Regions from separate parts of the Mesorhizobium sp. B2-9-1 genome, predicted to be linked through region 1. Evidence: predicted binding sites of a transcription regulator. Region 1 holds the regulator's gene; the other holds the start of a gene.

Region 1 (10,464 bases):
ACCGCGAACGCTGCCTGGAAGCCGGCATGGACGATTACCTGCCGAAGCCGATCAGTCCGCGGGCGCTGCTCGAAAAGCTCGAGCGCTGGCTGGGCTCCGACGTCGAGACCCGGCGCAACGCCGGTTAAAACGAATTTGGCGGGCAAGAACGGCGGCAAGAGGCTGACGCATGCGTATGGTGCGATCGCACCATACCAAAGCAAGCGCCAAGTTCGGACAATCGTGACATTGATTCCGCTCTTCGGTTACGGGCGGGAGCAGCGACCGCCAACAAGAAACAGCGTCGACTCTACCCCAACGGACCCTGTTTTCGGCGATGGCCAGGCCATGATCCGCTCTGGCTTACAGGCAACGCACTCTCGTCCGGCTTTTATTTCCCGGCGGCCGTCATCCGGCCGCCGGGGATAAATTTTGTTTCAAAAGTCAGACAAGTTGCTGATTTCCGCGGCAAACTCCGGCCGGCCCTGCGAGGCTGACGCGGACCCTTCCGTGCATCCCCCTTCAGGCGTTACCGGGCTGACACGAAACTGTCATGCGACTGTAATAATCGAGGGCTATTGCGCTGACCGGGCGCCGATACACGGGTGCCGAAAGACCATCTTCCGAACAGGAGCAGGCCACATGAGACATTTCATCCGCTCGGCGGCCGTTGCAATTGCAATGGCTGCGGCATCAACCCTTAGCATGGCCGCCGCGATGGCAGCCGACATTTCCGGCGCCGGCGCCACCTTCCCCTATCCGATCTATGCGAAGTGGGCCGACACCTACAAGAAGGAGACCGGCATCGGTCTCAACTACCAGTCGATCGGCTCCGGCGGCGGCATCAAGCAGATCAAGGCCAAGACCGTGACCTTCGGCGCTTCCGACGCGCCGCTGAAGGGCGAGGATCTCACCTCCACCGGCCTCGCGCAGTTCCCGATGGTGATGGGCGGCATCGTGCCGGTCGTCAACCTCGAAGGCGTCAAGCCGGGCGAGCTGGTTCTGGACGGCCCGACGCTGGCCGACATCTTCGCCGGCAAGATCACCAACTGGAACGATGCGGCAATCAAGAAGCTCAACCCCAAGATCAAGCTGCCCGACCAGGCGATCGCGGTCGTGCATCGTTCGGACGGCTCGGGCACCACATTCAACTTCAGCTATTACCTGGCCGACGTCAGCGCCGACTGGAAGTCGAAGGTCGGTGTCAACACCGCGCTCGAATGGCCGGTGGGCATCGGCGCCAAGGGCAATGAAGGCGTCGCCAACAACGTCTCGCAGACCGGCGGCGCGATCGGCTATGTCGAATATGCCTATGCCAAGCAGAACAAGCTCACCTATACCGACATGGTGAACAAGGACGGCAAGAAGGTCGAGCCGACCGCGAAGGCGTTCTCGGCCGCCGCGGCCAATGCCGACTGGAACTCGCAGCCGGGCTACGGCGTCATCCTGGCCAACCAGGCGGGAGCCGAATCCTGGCCGATGACTTCCGCCACCTGGATCCTCGTCTACCAGAAGCCCGATGATGCGGCAGCCACGGCCGAAGCGCTCAAGTTCTTCGCCTGGTCCTATGCCAAGGGCGACAAGATGGCTGCTGAGCTTGACTACGTTCCGATGCCCGACAAGGTCGTGAAGAGCGTCGAGGAAATGTGGGGCAAGGACATCGTCGACAAGGACGGCAAGCCGGTCTACTCCGGCATGTAATTCCCGCTGAATGAGGAGGGCGTCTACGGCGCCCTCCTGTCTCTTTCGAAATGCGAGGGGCTAAATGACAGCCGTTTCCGAAGCCGCGACATCGTCCGCCATGCGGACCAGAGAAGCGACAGTGCGCCGCTTCGCCGTCACCGACATGGTCTTCCGGACGGCGACGCGCCTTTCCGCCATGCTCGTGCTCGTTCTGCTCGGCGGGGTCGCGATATCGCTGGTCGCCGGATCGTGGGAGGCGCTGTCGAAGTTCGGCTTCTCCTTCCTGACCACCGAATCCTGGAACCCGGTCACCGAGAACTTCGGCGCGCTTGCGCCCATCTACGGCACCATCGTCACCTCGGCCATCGCCATTCTCATCGCCGTGCCGATCGGCATCGGCATCGCCGTCTTCCTGACCGAGCTTTGCCCGCGCCCGCTCAGGCGCCCGATCGGCATCGCGGTCGAACTGCTCGCCGGCATTCCCTCGATCATCTACGGCATCTGGGGCCTGTTCGTCTTCGCGCCGTTCCTGCAGACGACGGTCCAGCCCTTCATCATCTGGCTGTTCAAAGGCATCCCCGGTCTCGACAGCCTGTTTGCCGGTCCGCCCTACGGCATCGGCCTGCTGACCTCGTCGCTGATCCTCGCCATCATGGTGCTGCCCTTCATCACGTCGATCACCAAGGACGTGTTCGACACGGTGCCGGCGGTCCTGAAGGAATCGGCCTACGGTATCGGCTGCACGACGTGGGAAGTGACCCGGCGCGTGACCATCCCCTACACCCGCGTCGGCATCATGGGCGGCGTCATGCTGGGCCTCGGCCGCGCGCTCGGCGAGACGATGGCCGTCACCTTCGTCATCGGCAACGCGCACCGCATCAGCGCCTCGCTGTTTGCGCCGGGCACGACGATCTCGGCGACTATCGCCAACGAATTCACCGAAGCCGACGGCAACCTCTATACATCCTCGCTGGTATCGCTCGGCCTGATCCTGTTCATCATCACCTTCATCATCCTCGCGCTCGCACGCTACATGCTCTTGCGCATCGATAGCCGCACGGGAGCCTGACCGATGTCGACTGCCCAATCGCTTCACCAAAGCCGCAAGCGCAAGAATGGCGTGATGATGACGCTGTGCGTCGTCGCGGCGGGCATCGGGCTGGCCTGGCTGGCGCTGATCCTCGGTGCCCTGCTCTACAAGGGACTTTCCGGGGTGTCGCTTTCGGTGTTCACGGAAATGACGCCGCCGCCCGGCGATGCCGGCGGCCTGCTCAACGCCATCTACGGCAGCATCGTCATGACGATCATCGGTATCTTCGTCGGCACGCCGATCGGCGTGCTGGCCGGCACCTACATGGCCGAATACGGGCGCTTCTCGAAGCTCACGACGGTGGTGCGCTTCATCAACGACATCCTCTTGTCGGCGCCGTCGATCATCATCGGCCTTTTCGTCTACGAGCTGATGGTGCGGCCGATGGGGCACTTCTCGGCGATCGCCGGCGCGGTCGCGCTGTCGATCCTGGTGATCCCCGTCGTGGTGCGCACCACCGAGGACATGCTGAACCTTGTGCCCAACGCGCTGCGCGAAGCAGGCACCGCCATCGGCGCGCCGCGCTGGGTGGTGATCCGCTCGGTTGCCTATCGCGCGGCGCTCTCCGGCATCGTCACCGGCATCCTTTTGGCGATCGCCCGCATCTCCGGCGAGACGGCGCCGCTTCTCTTCACCGCGCTCAACAACCAGTTCTGGTCGAGCAATCTCAATGCGCCGATGGCCAGCCTGCCGGTAACCATCTTCCAGTTCGCTCTCAGCCCCTACGAGGAATGGCAGCAACTGGCCTGGACGGGCGCACTCATAATCACCCTGACGGTTCTCGGGCTGAGCATCATCGCCCGCAGCCTAACCGGACGCAGAGAGGACAGATGAAACCGATGTTGTCCACCGACCTGAACGCAGCCGATACGACCGTCGAGAAGGCCAAGATCGAGGTCAAGAACCTTAATTTCTACTATGGCCAGTCGAAGGCGCTGAAGGACATCAACCTGTCCCTGCCCGAGCGCAGCGTGACCGCCTTCATCGGCCCGTCGGGCTGCGGGAAGTCGACGCTGCTGCGCGTGCTCAACCGCATCTACGAGCTCTATCCGAAGCAGAGCGCCGAGGGCCAGGTGCTGCTCGACGGCAAGAACATCCTCGACCGTTCGCAGGACCTCAACCTGCTCAGGACCAAGATCGGCATGGTGTTCCAGAAGCCGACGCCGTTCCCGATGTCGATCTACGAGAACATCGCTTTCGGCGTCAGGCTCTATGAGAAGATCAGCAAGGCCGAGATGGACGGCCGCGTCGAGCAGGCGCTGAAGCGCGCCGCACTCTGGAACGAGGTCAAGGACAAGCTCAACGCCAGCGGCCTCAGCCTCTCGGGCGGCCAGCAGCAGCGCCTGTGCATCGCCCGTACCGTGGCGGTGAAGCCGGAGGTCATCCTGCTCGACGAGCCGGCCTCGGCGCTCGATCCGCTGTCGACCGCCAAGATCGAGGAATTGATCGACGAGTTGCAGGCCGACTACACGATCGTCATCGTCACCCACAACATGCAGCAGGCGGCGCGCGTGTCGCGGCAGACGGCGTTCATGTATCTGGGCGAGCTGGTGGAGTTCGACCGGACCGAGAAGATCTTCACCTCGCCCCGCGAAAAGCGCACGCAGGACTACATCACCGGCCGCTTCGGCTGAGCTCATACGAGGACATCATCATGGCCGAACATACCGTCGCTTCTTTCGACGAGGATCTGAGACAGATCAGCCGGCTCATAAACGACATGGGCGATCTCGCCAGCTCGATGGTCGGCGCTTCGACCAGAGCCCTGCTCGAGACCGACAATGCCATGGCGCAGCGCGTCGTTTCCGACGATGCCATCATGGACGCGCGCCAGCGCGAGCTCGACGACCGCGCCATCACGCTGATCGCCAAGCGCCAGCCGATGGCCGATGATCTGCGCAACGTGGTCGGCTCGATCCGCATGGCGGGCGACCTCGAACGCATCGGCGATCTCGCCAAGAACATCGCCAAGCGCGTCGGTTCGGTCGGCGTCAGCGCCGCGCCGCGCGATCTCACGCATTCGATCGATTCCATGGCGCAGCTGGTACTGATCCAGGTCCAGGCTGTGATCCAGGAATATACGGTGGGCGACGCCACGGCGCTGGCCAAGCTTCGCAACGACGACGAGCGCATCGACGTCAAATACACATCCGTCTTCCGCGAGCTCCTGACCTACATGATGGAAGACCCGCGCAACATCACCGCTTGCACGCATCTTCTGTTCTGCGCCAAGAATCTCGAGCGCATCGGCGACCATGTGACCAACATCGCCGAGAACGCCTATTATGTGCTGACCGGCACGCAATTGCCCGCGAATCGTCCCAAGCAGGACGAGACGACAATGTCGGCGCCGGCGGCCTGACGAAGGGTATCTGCCAATGATCGCGCCACGCATCATGGTGGTGGAGGACGAGGAGCCGCTTGGGGTGCTGCTCCGCTACAATCTCGAATCCGAGGGTTACCAGGTCGAAGTGGTGACCCGCGGCGACGAGGCCGAAATCCGCCTTCAGGAAAACGTTCCCGATCTGCTCGTGCTCGACTGGATGGTGCCGGCAGTTTCCGGCATCGAGCTCTGCCGGCGCCTCAGGATGCGGCCCGAGACCGAGCGGCTGCCGATCATCATGCTGACCGCGCGGGGCGAAGAAAGCGACCGTGTTCGCGGCCTCTCGACCGGCGCCGACGACTATCTGGTCAAGCCGTTCTCGACGCCGGAGTTCATGGCGCGCGTCAAGGCGCTGCTGCGCCGCGCCAAGCCGGAGGTGCTGTCCAGCGTGCTCAAGGTCGGCGACATCGTGCTCGACCGCGAATCGCATCGCGTCTACCGCAAGAAGAGCGAGATCAGGCTCGGCCCGACCGAGTTCCGCCTGCTCGAATTCATGATGCGCCACCCCGGCCGGGTTTTCTCGCGTAGCCAGCTGCTCGACAATGTCTGGGGCGAGACGATCTATATCGACGAGCGCACCGTCGACGTCCATGTCGGCCGCCTGCGCAAGGCCGTCAACAACGGCCGCATGCCGGATGTCATCCGCACCATCCGCGGCGCGGGTTACGCGATCAGGGAAGATTAGGCCCAGGGCGCCGCAGTCCTGACGGGCCATGCACTTCCAGCATCCACGCTGGTGAGTAGCCGAGACGCTTGTGCCTCGTCATCCACGGGCGGAGCAAGGAGCGAAGCGACGCAGCGCAGACCCGAGGATCCATTCCGTGACGTCGACGCGCCGCGGCGGTCCAGAATTTTGCACCGCTGCGCTCGACGCGTGAGGTAACGGCATGGATTCCAGGGTCTCCGCGACGGAGCTTCGCTCCTGCTCCGCCCTGGAATGACGAAGCTGTGGGGCCTTCGCTAATTTCAAGCGTCTGCTGCTGTCCCCGGACCTCTTCAAGGCTGCCTCAGGCCACGTTCTTGCCTGCGGCACCCGCTCTCGCCTGGCCTCCCGGCGCGAAAATTTCCTGGTCGACGAAAGTCAGCGCGCGCATGGCGCAGCCTTCGCGGATCAGCGGCAACTCGTTCGGCTCGGTGTCGAAGGAGATCGATTCCGAGTGCTGGCCGCCGGCGGTCTGGGCGATCGCCTCGCGCAGCGCCGGCTCGATCAGGTCGAAGGCGGCCGCGCTGACGCCGACCATGGCGACGGGCGCCGGATCGATGAGGGCGAACAGGCTGCCGAGACCGAAACCAAGCGCTTCGCCGGCCCGGCGATAAGCCTCCCGTTCGGGGCCGTCCCTCTCGCGCGCCTTCGCGGCAAGGGCCCGCATGTCGGCGTCGCCGACGTCGACCGGCTCGGCGTCCTCGCTCATTTTCATGGCGCTGCGCCAGATCGCATAGTTGCCGGCATAGGCCTCGACGCAGCCGCGGCGGCCGCAGCGGCAAAGCGCCCCGCCCGGGCGGTGAATCATGTGGCCGAACTCGCCGCCGGAGGAATGCGTGCCAGTGAACAGCGCACCCTTGAGCACGAGACCCATGCCGATGCCGTGCGACAACAGGATGGCGATGAAGTCGTCGCGATAGCGCTCCGGGTCGCGCCATTGCAGCGCCACCGCCATCATGTTGCAGTCGTTCTCCATGGTGGTGGAGATGCCGAATTCCTTCTCGAGGATGTCGGCGAAAGGAATGTCTGTCAGCGGCGTTATCGGCGACCAGAGCATGGCGCGAGCATTAGAATCGGTGATGCCCTGAATGCCCATGGCGATGCGGGCGACGCTGCCAATGTCGAGGTCGGGATCCTGCAGCCGGCGCCGCACGATCGCCACGCATTCGCCGATCAGCTCGTCGCGGGGCATGACAAGCGTGTCCAGGCGCTGCTGCTCCTCGGCAACAACCTGACCGGCATAATCGATCACGGCGACCGACAGAAAGTTCAGCGACAACACCACGGTCAGCACCGCGGCGGCTTCAGGGTTCAGCGCCAGGCCGATCTGAGGCCGACCGCGTTTCAACGCCGTCGGCTCGCTGGCCTTGCTTTCGGTGAGAATGCCCTCCTGGATCAGGTCGGCGGAGATCGCCGAAATGGTCGAGTGGCTGAGACCGGTGGTGGCGGCAATTTCGGTTCGTGATGGCTGACCGGCGCGGCGTACCGCCGAAATCACCATGGCGCGGTTGCGCCGGCGCAAATCGTCGTGGCGGATTCCGACCGACATCGTTTCGCACGTCCTCCCCGGTCATCGCGGCCTTGTGATAATGCCATGGCCTGTCGCTGACACGCTAGGGATTGTGGCAGAAGCCAGGGGCTATGTCATTATTTATTGCGGATGCCGAAAAAAATGCCTGAGCCCATCAAAACCCATCAGAATCTCGGTTGACAGCGTCGTTGTGCTGGACCACTATTTTTTTGAGGCTCGAAAAAAAGCCTCTATGCCGGCCTTCGGGCCAGTCTGGGTCGCGCCGCACGGGCGCAGGGAGGATATCATGAAGAAATTTGCAGCCGCCATTCTGGCGGGCGTTGCCATGTCGCTGACGCTGGCGTCCGTAGCCGAGGCGAAGGACAAGGTGATCGGCGTGTCGTGGTCGAATTTCCAGGAAGAGCGCTGGAAGACCGACGAAGCAGCGATGAAGGCCGCCATCGAGGCCGCCGGCGACAAGTATATTTCGGCCGACGCGCAGTCCAATCCGGGCAAGCAGCTGACCGACGTCGAAAGCCTGATCTCGCAGGGCGCCAACGCGCTGATCATCCTGGCGCAGGATGCCTCGGCAATCGGCCCGGCGGTGCAGAAGGCGCTCGATGAAGGAATCCCGGTCGTCGGCTACGACCGCCTGATCGAGAACAAGGACGTGTTCTACCTGACCTTCGACAACAAGGAAGTCGGGCGCATGCAGGCCCGCGGGGTGTTCCAGGCCAAGCCGGAAGGCAACTATGTCTTCATCAAGGGCTCGGGTTCCGATCCGAACGCCGACTTCCTGTTCGCGGGCTCCATGGAAGTCCTGAAGGACGCGATCGACAGCGGCAAGATCAAGAATGTCGGCGAGGCCTATACGGACGGCTGGCTGCCGGCCAACGCGCAGAAGAACATGGAGCAGTTCCTGACCGCCAACGACAACAAGGTCGACGCGGTCGTGGCTGCCAATGACGGCACCGCCGGCGGCGTTGTCGCGGCGCTGACGGCGCAGGGGCTGGCCGGCACCGTTCCGGTCTCGGGCCAGGACGGCGACCACGCGGCGCTCAACCGCATCGCGCTCGGCACGCAGACCGTGTCGGTGTGGAAAGACGCGCGCGAGCTCGGCAAGAACGCCGCCGAGATCGCCTCGCAACTCGCCGACGGCAAGAAGATGGGCGACATCGCCGGCGCCAAGGACTTCACGACGCCCGGCGGCAACACCGTCAAGTCGCTGTTCCTGACGCCGATCGCGATCACCAAGGACAATCTCAACGTCGTCATCGACGCCGGCTGGATCAAGAAGGACGAGGTCTGCGCTGGCGTGCCTGCCGGCAGCGTCAAGGTCTGCAACTGAGCCTTGCCGGCCTTCGATCAAAAATACCTGCGCCGCGGCCAGGAGCGGTTCAATGAACCGCTCCTGGTTTTTGTTGCCGCAATCCCGGACGGAAAACCGCTACGCACTTTTCCTGGGATTGCTTTAAAGCCGCGGCGTTTTCTCAAAAGATTTTGCCGTTCTGCCTCGGGCGGGTAGCTTCTAGGCTGAGTTCCGGCATCCGCACCAGACGGCAAGCCGGCGGGAGGAAATCATGACCGACACGACGTCTACCCAACCGGCGGACACCGCGCGCGCGTCGGAACTCGGCACTGTGGCCCGGTTCCTGAAGGCGACCGAGCTCGACACCCGCATGCTGGGCATGATCGGCGCGCTGCTCCTGATCTGGATCGGGCTGCATGTGATTTCCAGCCTGCGGCTTGGCGTCAACCCGCTCGACTTCGACAGCCGCACGTTCCTGACGCCGCGCAATCTCTGGAACCTGTCGGTTCAGTCTTCGGCCGTGGCGATCATGGCCTCCGGCATGGTGCTGGTCATCGTCATGCGCAACATCGACCTGTCGGTCGGGTCGGCCGAAGGGCTGATCGGCATGGTCATGGGCTTTGCCCAGGCGCATTTCCTGGTTCGCTTCGTCGGGCTTGAACTGGGAAATCCCTGGATCTGGGTTCTGGCGTTGCTGATCGGCCTGGCGCTCGGCCTCATCATCGGCGCCTTCCAGGGCTTCGTCATCGCCTATCTCGAAGTGCCGGCCTTCATCGTCACGCTGGGCGGATTGCTGGTATGGCGGGGCGCTGCCTGGTGGGTCACCAGCGGCCAGACCGTTGCGCCGCTCGACGCCACATTCCAGTTGATGGGCGGCGGCCCGGCGGGCTCGATCGGCGCCAAATGGAGCTGGGCCGTCGGCATCGTCGCCTGCCTGGCGGTCATCTTCATGCACTTCAACGGCCGCGTGCAGCGCAAGCGCTTCCGCTTCCCGCTGCGTCCTGTCTGGGCCGAGACGTTGCTTGCCACGGTCACCTGCGCGGTCATCCTGGGCGCGGTGTGGCTCGCCAATTCCTATCCGTGGCCGGTCGGCATCGTGAACCGCTACGCCGCCGCCAACAACATCACCGTGCCCGAAGGCGGGCTGTTCATCGCGCATGGCATCGCCATTCCGGTCCTGATGGCGGTCGCCGTCGGCCTGATCATGACCTTCGTCACCAAGCGCACGCGTTTCGGCCGCTACGTCTTTGCTATCGGCGGCAATCCGGAAGCCGCCAATCTTGCCGGCATCAACACGCGCTGGATCACCATGAAGGTGTTCATGATCATGGGCGTGTTGGCGACGATCGCGGCGGCGATCTCGTCGGCCAGGCAGAACTCCTCGACAAACGCGCTGGGGACGCTGGATGAGCTGCTGGTCATTGCCGCGGCGGTCATCGGCGGCACGTCGCTCGCAGGCGGTTCCGGAACCGTGCTCGGCGCCATGCTGGGCGCTTTGCTGATGCAGTCGCTGCAATCCGGCATGGTGCTGCTCGGCGTCGATTCGCCGCTGCAGAGCATCGTCGTGGGCGCCGTGCTGGTCGTCGCGGTGTGGCTCGACACCCTCTACCGCAAGCGCGTCTGATAGGAGGAGAAGGACCATGGCTGAAAAATCCGCTCCCGCCGGCGTTCCGCTGGTCGACATGCGCAACGTTTCGATCGCCTTCGGCGGCATCCGCGCCGTCGACGACGCATCCGTCGATCTTTTCCCCGGCGAAGTGATGGCGCTGCTCGGCCACAATGGCGCCGGCAAATCGACGCTGATCAA
Region 2 (10,464 bases), on a different contig from region 1:
TCCCCCTTGCCGAAGCCATGACGCGCCATCACGACATGGCTGCGGAAATGCTCTTCATGCGGGTAAAGCGCGGCGATGTCGGCGCATTCTTCCGCCGACAGCAGGCCGGGCATGACCGCGCAGCCATGGGCGTTCAGGTCAGAGACCAGCGCGCGCCAATCTTGTGCTGCGACGCGGGATTCGGCGGAGCGGCCGGCGCGCCAGGTGTTGAGGGAATGGATGGTCATGGGTGTGCCTCCTTGCTTGCCGTCAAAGTGGAGCGAAGGATGTGCATCGGCCACCCGATTCCTGCGGAGGTGGGTGCCGGCTTTCCCTTCTCCCCTTGCGGGAGACGGTGGCCTCGCGAAGCGAGGTCGGATGGGGGGTGCTGGAAGGAATGAGGCGGCGGCGATTTCAACCTTATCGCCAAGCTGGAACACCCCTCATCCGTCTCGGCGCTAACGCGCCGATCCACCTTCTCCCACAAGGGGAGAAGGAGAAGGTCTGCGATACATCTCCAGCTCCGGATCGAAATCCACCTTCACCGCATTGGTGAACACGCAGGTCGCCACCATGATGCCGGCGAAGGCGGTGAGGTTGACGAGCAGCGTCTCGTCGTAGCGCGCCTTGAGCGCGGCCCAGGTGTCTTCCGGGACGGCATTGGCATCGGCGGCGACCGCGATGCCGAAGGAAATCAGCAGCGTCTCGTCGGCGGTCGGTTCGATCGCTTCGGGGTCGAGCCCGTTCTCGATTAGTGCGCGGCGAAAGAAGGTCACGGGAATCTCGGCGCGCATCGTCTCGGCTATCGCTTTCGACAACAGCCAGATGGTGCGGTCGTCGAGCGTGGGCTTGAGAAGGTCGCGCAGCGTGAACCATTCGGCGTAGATGCGGTGGGCGGCCGGCGAGCGAAGCAGGATGCGTTTCATGTTGGTCATGCGGCCGCGCAGCGCGAGCTCGCGGTCATGCTCGGCGCGGATGTCGTCCGAGGCGGTCGCGTAGTCGATCGGCGAAAGATGCGCCATTGCGCTCACCCCAGCGTGGAACGAAGCGCCGGCGCGCCGCGCAGCGTGTTGGAGACGGTGCAGATGTCCTCGGCGTCCGCCAGGATTCGCTCTTTCGTCGCGTCATCAAGGTCGCCGGTGATCTCCAGTTTGACGATGAATGTCTCGACCCGCGAGGGCTCGTCCTTCGCCTTCTCGCCGCTGACATCCGCCCTCACCTCGCCGAGCCGGTCGGCGACGCCGAGGCGGGTGGCGGCGATGCGGGCGCTGAGCACCATGCAGGCGGCTAAAGAAGCATGGAGCAGGTCGAGCGGGCTGAAGCCGGGCGCGCTGACCTGCGTGACCACATAGACCGTGCCGCCGGTCGGGGTCGTGACCGCCGGCAGGCCGCCCGGCGGCAGGACGGCGAGCGCGCCGACGTTGCGGGTTCTGATCTTGAGGTCCGCCATCGTGCTTCCTTCGTTCTGCTCAGCAGCTCGGTTGGTCTGCCTTGGCGCTCAGCTGGCTCAGAGATGTTGCCAGATTACCTTGAGCGGCGAGCCAATCGCCTGCTCAATCCTTCGCCGTTCCTCGGCGCAGAGGGTGGTCGCGCCAGGATTGACGACTGTAAGCGAGCACATACCGAACGCGGCAGGCCATACATAGCGGAGGTCGTTGAGCGACGTGGATTTGCTACAACAAGGCGTCACGATGGCGAGGTCGCTAAAATCCGAAACGGCTGCCTGATCCATGGCATTGCCCCACCAATCCTCCAGTTCGCTCCCGCAGAAGGCGCAGTAGACGCTTTCCGTATTCGCGCCTGCATCGAAGAAGGTCACTGCTTCCTTGTATTCGATTCCGACATGCTCGGCTTGGGGGAACAGTCCGCGCACCAAGTTGGCAGCCTTTTCCGCCGCCGTCCTATCGGGACGCCAGTATGGATCGTCAGGAACCATGTGCAGATAATTGTCGGACATAACACCTTGTGTGGCAGGGGGACCGATCGTGGCAAGTACCCTTGCGATGCCCCAACAAAAAAAGGCCCGCCGGAGCGGGCCTTTTGCAAGAAGGGCTTCGACGATTACTTCGTCAGATCGAGCGCTGCCGTCAGATCGCCCATCGGCGGCTGGTCGTGGTTGCGCAGCGCCTTGTCGCGGGCGACGATGCCAGGCAGCACAGGCAGGTCGTAGCGGGCGGTGATGAAACGCAGGATCGAGGTTGTGTCGTACTGCGTGTGATCGACCATCCCCATCTTCGCATAGGGCGAGATGATGAAAGCCGGGATGCGGTTGCCCGGGCCCCAGCGATCGGCCTTGGGCGGCGCGACATGATCCCAGAAGCCGCCATTCTCGTCATAGGTGACGACCACCAGCATATGCGCCCATTGCGGGCTCTTCTCCAGATGCGCGACGAGGTCGGCCAGGTGCTGGTCGCCGGAGGTCACGTCGGCATAGCCGGCATGTTCGTTGAGGTTGCCCTGCGGCTTGTAGAAAGAGACCGCCGGCAGCTTGCCGTCGTCGATCGCCTTGATGAACTCGGTGCCGCCGAGCCCGCCATCCTTGATGTGCTCGGCCCGCGCGGCCGTGCCCGGCGCATAGGCCGCGAAATAGTTGAAGGGCTGGTGGTGGAACTGGAAGTTCGGCACGGGCGTCGCGTTCTTGCCGTCGAGCGCCGCCTGCCAGGCGCCCGAATACCACGCCCAGGAAATGCCCTTGAGCGACAGCAGATCGCCGATGGTGATCTCGTGCTGCGGCGGCAGCGTGTTCGGCTGCGCGGGATCGGCGAGCGCCTTGTCACCGCCTTCGGCCGGCTTGTTGTTGCTCGGCTGGTATGGCGGCTGCATGGTGTTGACGGCGTAGAAGTCGGGCGTGATGGCGCCGTCATTGACGAATTTCGGCACGCCGCCCAAGGCCGAGGGCGGCGCATTGTCGGCTGCTTTCAGCGTCACGCCGTCCGGCTCGACGACGGCGATCTGGCCCTTTGCCGGGCTGGTGTCGGCATTCGGATAGAAGGGCGCGCAGGCGCAGGCGAGCATGAAGTGGTTGAGGAAGGAGCCGCCAAAGGCGCCCTGGAAGAAATTGTCCGCCAGCACGTATTTTTTGGCGATATTCCACATCGGCAGGATGGAGCCGTCATAATGACCCATCACCAACGAGCCGGAATCAGCCCAGGCGACGAACTTGTCGTTCCGGCCGCCGTCGATCTGCATCTGCTCCTGGTAGAAGCGGTGCCAGAGATCATGGGTGACGACGCCGGTGTTTTCGTTGAAGCCCTTGGGATCGTCGATGGCGAAGACGGCATTGGGCAGATGCGCGGTCTGCGCTTCGGTCACCGCGGGCGTGACGCCCTTGCCGGTCAGTCCGCCCCAGGCCGGCGGCAGTTCGGAAAGCGGCTTGCCGTCGCGATCGAGCTGGCGCGCCTGGTCGGGCGAAACGTTGGCCAGGCCGTTGGCGCCGGGGAAGCCGCCATAAAGGTTATCGAAGCTGCGGTTCTCGGCGTAGATGACGACGACGGTGTCGATCTTGTCGTAACCGGGAGGCGCCGCTTGGGCAGCGGCAGAGAGCGATGCCAGCGCCGTCGAGGCGAGGCAAAGGGAGAGAAAGGACCGGATCATTGGGAAATGCCTCGTGGCTTGGGGATGGCTGGAGGACGGCAATGCAGGAACGCGACTGCATCAATGCCCAGCTACTTCGACGCCTTGTCACCTTTGTGACAGTTCCGCCCCGGCCGAACACGGTTTCGTGAGCGGGAAGACCGGTCATCAATCCGTTGCACTCGATCCTTACGCCGCCAAAGAAACCGGGCGAAGAAATCAGGGATGTCGCCGAAGACGATGGGACGTCGGAAAAATCACGCAATCGCCATTGCAGCGGCCACGATCGTCGCCTCCACCGCGCCCGCCAACACCGAGGAGCGATCCGGTGTCCATCCCGGCCCGATGACGCGCCAGGAAGCCTTCGCCCGCGCCGAGGCGCTGACGGCGCTCGGCAGGCAGATGTTCTTCGACCCTTCGCTCTCGGCCTCGGGCAAGCAGGCCTGCTCATCCTGCCACGATCCCAACCACGCTTTCGGGCCGGCCTCGGCGGCGCCGGTCGAAATGGGCGGAGCCAATCTTGATCAGCCCGGCGTTCGCGCCGTGCCGTCGCTGCGCTACCTGCAGGCGGCGCCCGCCTTCACCGAGCATTTCTATGACTCCGAGGACGAAGGCGACGAAAGTGTCGACAATGGCCCGACCGGGGGCCTGACCTGGGACGGTCGCGCCGACCACGGCAAGGACCAGGCAAGCATCCCGCTGCTGTCGTCCTTCGAGATGGGCAACAAGGACGCGGCCCAGGTGGCCGCCAGCCTGCGCAAGGCTCCCTATGCCGGCGCCTTCAAGGCGGCCTTCGGCGCCGATGTCTTCGACCATCCGCAAGACGCCTTCGACGCCGCTGTGGAAGCGCTCGGCACCTTCGAGCAGAGCAGCGCCGATTTTTATCCCTATTCCAGCCGCTACGACGCCTTCCTCGCCGGCAAGGCGCAGCTTTCCGCGCAGGAATTGCGCGGCCGCATGCTGTTCGAGGACGCTGCGAAGGGCAATTGCGCGAGCTGCCATCTCAGCGAACCCGCCAATGACGGCGAGCCGCCGCAATTCACCGATTACGGCCTGATCGCGATCGCCGTGCCGCGCAACCCGGCGATTGCGGCCAACGCCGATCCCAATTATGTCGATCTCGGCCTGTGCGGTCCGCTGCGCACCGATCTCAAGGACCGCGCCGAATATTGCGGCCTGTTCAAGACGCCGACGCTGCGCAACGTTGCCTTGCGGAAAAGCTTCTTCCACAACGGCTATTTTCACACGCTGCGCGACGCGGTCGCCTTCTATGCCAGCCGCGATACGGATCCCGGGCGCTGGTATTCGAAGAAGACGAACGGCACGGTCGACAAATTCGACGATCTGCCAAAGGCTTACTGGGGAAACCTCAACACAGACCCGCCCTTCAACGGCAAAAAGCCCGACGACAAGCCGGCGCTGACCGACGCCGAGATCGACGACATCGTCGCCTTCCTCGGCACGCTGACCGACGCCGACCAGGCCGGGCAGCAGGACAAGCCGCCAAGGCAAATCGTCAGAAGCAAGTGACCCGCTTCCGGTTGGAGCGGACTGCTATCCACCGTAAATGTGTGCCAATGTGAGCCACGTCATAGGAACGCCAAGTCGCGCCTGCTATATTGCCCGTCTGTTCACAGATGGAGTCTCCTATGAGGTTCGTCGCGGTGCAGGAGCCGCCGGGGAGCAGCTGGGCGGTGTTCGACGCGGGCAACGGCGCGCCGGCCGAATATGCCGGCCGGGTGCTTATCGGCCTGACATCGCGCGAAGCCCGTTGGTTCGCCGCCGTGGGCAACGACCACGCAGCCTGGCCGCGGCCCAGCCGACCGGCCGTACACCTGCGGCTGGTCAGCGGAGACGGTTGCCTGCCGATCCGGGAAAGGCAAACCCAGGCAGACAGTTAAGAAGGCGCACTGCCGGATTGATTCAAGGCGGTGCGCCCTTGGTTGCTGCCTCTCATTGCACCGGCGCGTAGCGACTCACGACCATGCCGCAGGCATAGGGCTTCGAGCCGAGGAGCTTCAGCCTGCTAAAACCGCCCTTGTCGAATATGCGGCGGCCGCTGCCCAGAACGGCCGGATTGATGAAGAGCTGGAACTCGTCGATAAGGCCGGCGGCGATCAGCGCCGAGGCGAAGCCGGCGCCGCCGAACACGGCGATGTCGCCGCCCTCGCCTTGCTTGAGCACGTTGACCTCACGCGGCAGGTCGCCGCTCACGATGCGCGTTCGTTCCCAGCGCGAGGCCCCGAGCTTATCGCTCGCCACCACCTTTTCGGCCTCGATGATGCGCTGGGCGAAGGCAAAGAAGCGGTCCTTCGGATATTTCCTCGCCGCATTGCCCCAATGGGTCAGATAGCCCTCCTCAGCCATCTTGCGGCTCAACAGGATGGTGTCGATGGTCTCGAAAATGGCGTTGAAGTCCCGCTTGAGCTCCTCGTCCCAGGCGCTGTCGTCGCCCCATTCCCAAAGCTGCCAGCGATGGTCCTCGTCGGCGCCGACAAAACCGTCGACCGACATCTGCATCTGCAGGATGAGCTTTCTCATGTCCGGTCTCCCTTGTCAGGAATTGCTGCCTGTGAAGGCTCGGGCCGCGGCGGGCGAACGGGCGAAAGCCTGCGCCCAGGCTTCGAAGCCGGTCGGGGTGGCATTTTCGGCTGAGGGTGCTTCCAGCGCCCAGCGCTCGCCTCTGTTGAAGCTTGCCGCCGTCTCGCCCAGCGCATCGGCAAAACTCGCCGACATGCCATTGGCGACCATACCGGCCCGCGCGTCGGCGAACGACGCTTCATGGTACACGACCTCCTTGCCGATCGCCCCGCCCAGGATCGCGGTGGCCTCTTCGAGCGTGTAGGAGCCACCGCCGTGCAATTCGACAACGCGCTGGATCGGAAAGTGTTCGGTACTCAATAGAGCGGCGGCGCGTTCGCCAACGTCCTTGGCGGCAATCAGCGGCATCGGCAGGTCGCCGCGGAAGGGCGAGGCGAAGACGCCGGACGCCGCCTGCTCGACGAAGCCCATGCCCTTGATGAAATTCTCCATGAAGAAGGAGGCGCGCAGATAGACGAGTTCCTCCAGGCCCAGCGCGGCAAGCCGCTTTTCCATCAGCGCGGCGCCAAGCGAGGTACCCATTCTGAGATGGGCATTGAGGCCGCTGAGCAGCACGATCCGGCGCAGGCCCGCCTGGGCGATGGAGGATGCCAGCCGTGCGCCGACCTCGTCCTCAAAACGATGCAGATCGGGCGCGGTGACATCGAAGGGGATCATCACGTAAGCGCTGTCGGCACCCGAGAAGGCGGCGTCGAGCGCCGCCTGATCGTCGAGTGCGACGCCGAGGCTACGGGCGATGCCGCGCACCTCATGCCCTGCCCCGGTCAGTCTGGCCGAGACCTCGGCGCCCACTTCGCTGGTTGCGCCGACGACCACCATGGTACGCTTGACTTGTCGGTTCATATCGATCTCCTCTCATCAAATGATTTACTTCTGGAACCATTTGACGCAAAGCAAGAACGATGTCAATAGTAAAGTGATTTAAAAATGGAACCATACTGATGTCGACCAAGGAACGATCCGGCTGCCCGATCAGTCTCTCGCTCGAACTGCTCGGCGACCGCTGGACGCTGCTCATCATTCGCGACCTGGCCTTCGCCGGGAAAAAGCATTTTCGCGAATTCCTGCAATCCGACGAAGGCATCTCGTCGCGCACGCTGGCCGAGCGGCTGCAGACGCTGGTCGACGAAGGCGTCCTCACCCGCAGCGACGACCCGAGCCACGGACTGAAGGCGATCTACCGGCTGACCGAGGCCGGCATCGACCTTTTGCCGGTGCTGGCAACGCTCGGCGCCTGGGGCAGCAAATACCGCAAGGCCGACGATAAGCTGGCCCGGGTCGCCAACGATCTGGCGGCCGGCGGTCAGCCGGCGCTTGAACGGATGAAAGAGAGGCTCAGAGCCGAGCACCAGGGATAGGTCTGTTCCGACCTCGGCGATTGGCGTGGTCCGGCTACCCCTCGCCGTCAGCGAGCCCGCCCGTGTGGGAGCGGTCCGACCGGCTCTTCGGCCGGCGGCTCGCCCGGCAGCCCCAGTCGCAGCCGCTCCTCCTCGGCGAAGGTCTCGGCCTGCGCGTGAATGTCGAATACTTGCTGCGTCAGCCTGCCGCCGTCGACGACGCGCACGATCCATTGGCCATTGACGGTTTTTACGCGGACACTGTCTGGCTCGCTCGTTACCATATACAGCTCCTGCTCTTCATTCGAAGAACTGCCTATCTCCGACCCACAATACATCTAACGCGTCTGGAATTGCCGAAAAGCGTGGCTTATTGGTCTTTAGTGCAAGAGCACCCGCCGTTATTCGATATATTTGCGACGTTTCACGAATAAAAACGAGCATGGCGGCGAAGGCATGCCATTACGCCCAGGTGCAGCCGAATTCGACTTCGATATGGCGTTCGGTCTGCGAGACGATGAAGCAACGGAATTCGAAAGCGTCCGAGCGGTACCGCAGATTACACCGCGCCGCAGTTGGCGTGCGCGAGCGCGGAAGAATTCGCCGCATGGCGGCGGCCCGGCAGCCTTTGGGGGGTGATACTGGGTTCGGCGGCCGGGCCTGACCGGAGTTTGCGAGGCCGCCGGCTGCCACCAGCATGCGCTTGGGCCCGGCCAAGGACAAGAACGACCTAGGCCCTAGGACCAAAGCTGCAAGGAGGATGGTCGAGACGACAATTGCACTTGGACCGACTGGAAACAGCGTGCCGGACGCCGGCCGCGTCAAAAGCCGAAGAAATGCCGGCCGACGAGATAGCCAAGCGCCGCGACGACCAGCGGAAACAATGCCGGCGCGGCCTTGCCGAACAGCGAGGGGTTCATCTGCTTGGCAGGAGCGCTGGGTTTGGCATTGCCGAGGTTCTTGGTCATGGCTCATTACCGGTGGGGCCAGGGTGCGTTGATATTCAGGTGATGCCGGCCTGCAAACGGCGGTTCCCTGCGCTTCCGGTGCTCGCAATTCCGGACGGAAAACCGTGACACACTTTTCCTGGAATTGCTCCAGCTGCCGGCTGAACCATTAAATTAGAGATCGCTTATTAAGTTTCCGGCAAGCCGAGCACTACAATTCGCGGCAATTTATTCCGATTGCTGGGTACGCTCGGCAAGCGCGAAGGCCTGAAGGTTGCGCGACTTGCCGGGATCCTGGTCGGCGTTGGCGATAATGGCGTGGAAGGCCGCGCGGGCAATATCCCTCTTCTTGGCGTCCGGGTGCAGTTTTCGCACCGCCTTGAGCAGGTCTTTCGGTTTCATATCGGGGGTGACGACCCGCATCAGCGTATCGCCTATGGCCTGCAATTCACTGGCATCCATAACGATGAACCCTGCTTTAGCGCATCCAGCCTAGCATATAGCGGAGCGAGCGCGTCATTTTTGTGATGCGCGCCGCGGGCTCGGAGCCGCCTCTGCAAGAATTTCGGCGAAGCGTCGGCCTTGACGCCGGTGAGGCGTGGGAACCCTGGCGTTGTCGCCGAGTTTAGATTGCAAGGCTAATTGCCATGGAAGACAGACCGCCAGCCGAAAACCCTGGAAGGACCCTCGTCACGGTGCTGGTAATCTGCGTTCTCATCGTCGCCCTGTTTTTTATCGGCTTCAAATGTTCGGGGCCGGACCAGGGAGCGCTAATCGTGCCGGGCGCAGTACAGCAAGGCAGCAAGTGAACGAGCACCAAGGCCTGACCAAGCTGGGGCGAGCGCCTGGCGATCCCGGAGGAGTTCGCGCGGTTGCGACGCCAGGCGTCACTTTTGTGATGCGCCGTCCCATCATCCCGTTCCGCAGTCGGGCGCCTTGGCGGCGCGTTCAGAGGAGCCTTGTGGCGAAGGCGTCGAGCCGCGAATTCTCCTTATAGGCCAGCCGGACCGCCAGCGCAGCGATGGCGGCGATGGCGGCGCCGCCGATCACGTCGCTGACATAATGCGTTCCGATGAAGATCCTGGACCAGCAGATGACGAACGCAAGCACGAACAGCACCAGAGTGCGGCGCGGCAGCGTCTGCAAGGCGAAGGCTGCGACGACGGTCATGCTGGCGGTCGCGTGGTCGGACGGGAACGACCAGTCGGCGCTGGGCGCGATCAGAAGATGCGTGACGCTAGCGTCGTAAGGCCTGATCCGGTGGATGAACAACAGGATCGCCTGGTTGATCGCGAGCCCCAGCAGAAAGGAAAGGCCGGCGGACAAGCAGGCATGGCGCACATGGGTGCGGTCGGTCCTCGACCACCATTGCAGGGCCACCGCAATCACCATCAGCGGCACGCCGATTTGTGAGATGGTGATCATTGCCCTATCAAGAAGCGGGCTGATGCCGGCGGCGGAGTTGATCCAGTGCGTGAGAGAAGCGTCCATTCTTTGTCTGATTTCCCTGGCCTGACGTGGGGTCGATCGTTGAAACCTGCCGACGAACATCGCATTCACCAGCTCTTTGAGGTGAGCGTATGGCTAAAAGGTGCCCACGCCTTGATCGAGTGCGTCGGCGGCATCCTGCTTTACCTCGTCACCACCGAAACCATCGCTTCCTGGGTCAACATTTTAACCCAGGAGGAACTGATCGAGGATCCCAACGACTTCATTGCCAGTTACCTGTCGCGGACGGCCGCCGAATTCTCTGTCGCGAGCAAGGAATTCTACGCCTTCTACCTGCTCAGCCACGGGCTGATTAAGCTTCTGCTGGTCGTCGGCCTGCTGCGCGGCAAGCTGTGGTCCTACCCGGCCTCGCTGGTGGCGCTCGGCGCCTTCATGGCCTATCAGATCTATCGATACTCCTATACGCATTCGCCTGGCCTGCTCGTGCTGACGATTTTCGATGCGGTCGTCATGTGGCTGATCTGGCAGGAGTGGAAGACGGTGCGCCACCATATCACGCCCTGATCGCGTCCGGCCTC

What was found. Region 1 encodes PhoB, which activates phosphate uptake and scavenging genes when phosphate is short. Its sites were predicted from a motif close to TGTCATNNANCTGTCAT; they were not measured.
Region 2: FJW05_RS22145 (acid phosphatase) is a predicted target of PhoB. The motif match lies at 3,716-3,732, and genes of this name have one in related genera.

Annotation. Positions count from the first base shown of each region.
Region 1 is NZ_VFTP01000006.1:197,588-208,051, reverse strand. It holds gene FJW05_RS14525 (response regulator) at 1-128, shown strand, start outside; gene pstS (phosphate ABC transporter substrate-binding protein PstS) at 622-1,680, shown strand; gene pstC (phosphate ABC transporter permease subunit PstC) at 1,745-2,731, shown strand; gene pstA (phosphate ABC transporter permease PstA) at 2,735-3,586, shown strand; gene pstB (phosphate ABC transporter ATP-binding protein PstB) at 3,583-4,386, shown strand; gene phoU (phosphate signaling complex protein PhoU) at 4,407-5,114, shown strand; gene phoB (phosphate regulon transcriptional regulator PhoB) at 5,131-5,820, shown strand; gene FJW05_RS14490 (ROK family protein) at 6,143-7,387, opposite strand; gene xylF (D-xylose ABC transporter substrate-binding protein) at 7,656-8,696, shown strand; gene FJW05_RS14480 (sugar ABC transporter permease) at 8,929-10,281, shown strand; gene FJW05_RS14475 (ATP-binding cassette domain-containing protein) at 10,298-10,464, shown strand, end outside.
Region 2 is NZ_VFTP01000016.1:26,197-36,660, forward strand. It holds gene FJW05_RS22125 (2OG-Fe(II) oxygenase) at 1-227, opposite strand, end outside; gene FJW05_RS22130 (hypothetical protein) at 438-1,001, opposite strand; gene FJW05_RS22135 (OsmC family protein) at 1,007-1,429, opposite strand; gene FJW05_RS22140 (hypothetical protein) at 1,487-1,936, opposite strand; gene FJW05_RS22145 (acid phosphatase) at 2,041-3,573, opposite strand; gene FJW05_RS22150 (cytochrome c peroxidase) at 3,778-5,082, shown strand; gene FJW05_RS22155 (hypothetical protein) at 5,202-5,453, shown strand; gene FJW05_RS22160 (dihydrofolate reductase family protein) at 5,506-6,093, opposite strand; gene FJW05_RS22165 (NmrA family NAD(P)-binding protein) at 6,109-6,996, opposite strand; gene FJW05_RS22170 (helix-turn-helix domain-containing protein) at 7,095-7,511, shown strand; gene FJW05_RS22175 (hypothetical protein) at 7,559-7,774, opposite strand; gene FJW05_RS22180 (hypothetical protein) at 8,312-8,458, opposite strand; gene FJW05_RS22185 (hypothetical protein) at 8,666-8,860, opposite strand; gene FJW05_RS22190 (phosphatase PAP2 family protein) at 9,386-9,928, opposite strand; gene FJW05_RS22195 (DUF2127 domain-containing protein) at 10,010-10,450, shown strand.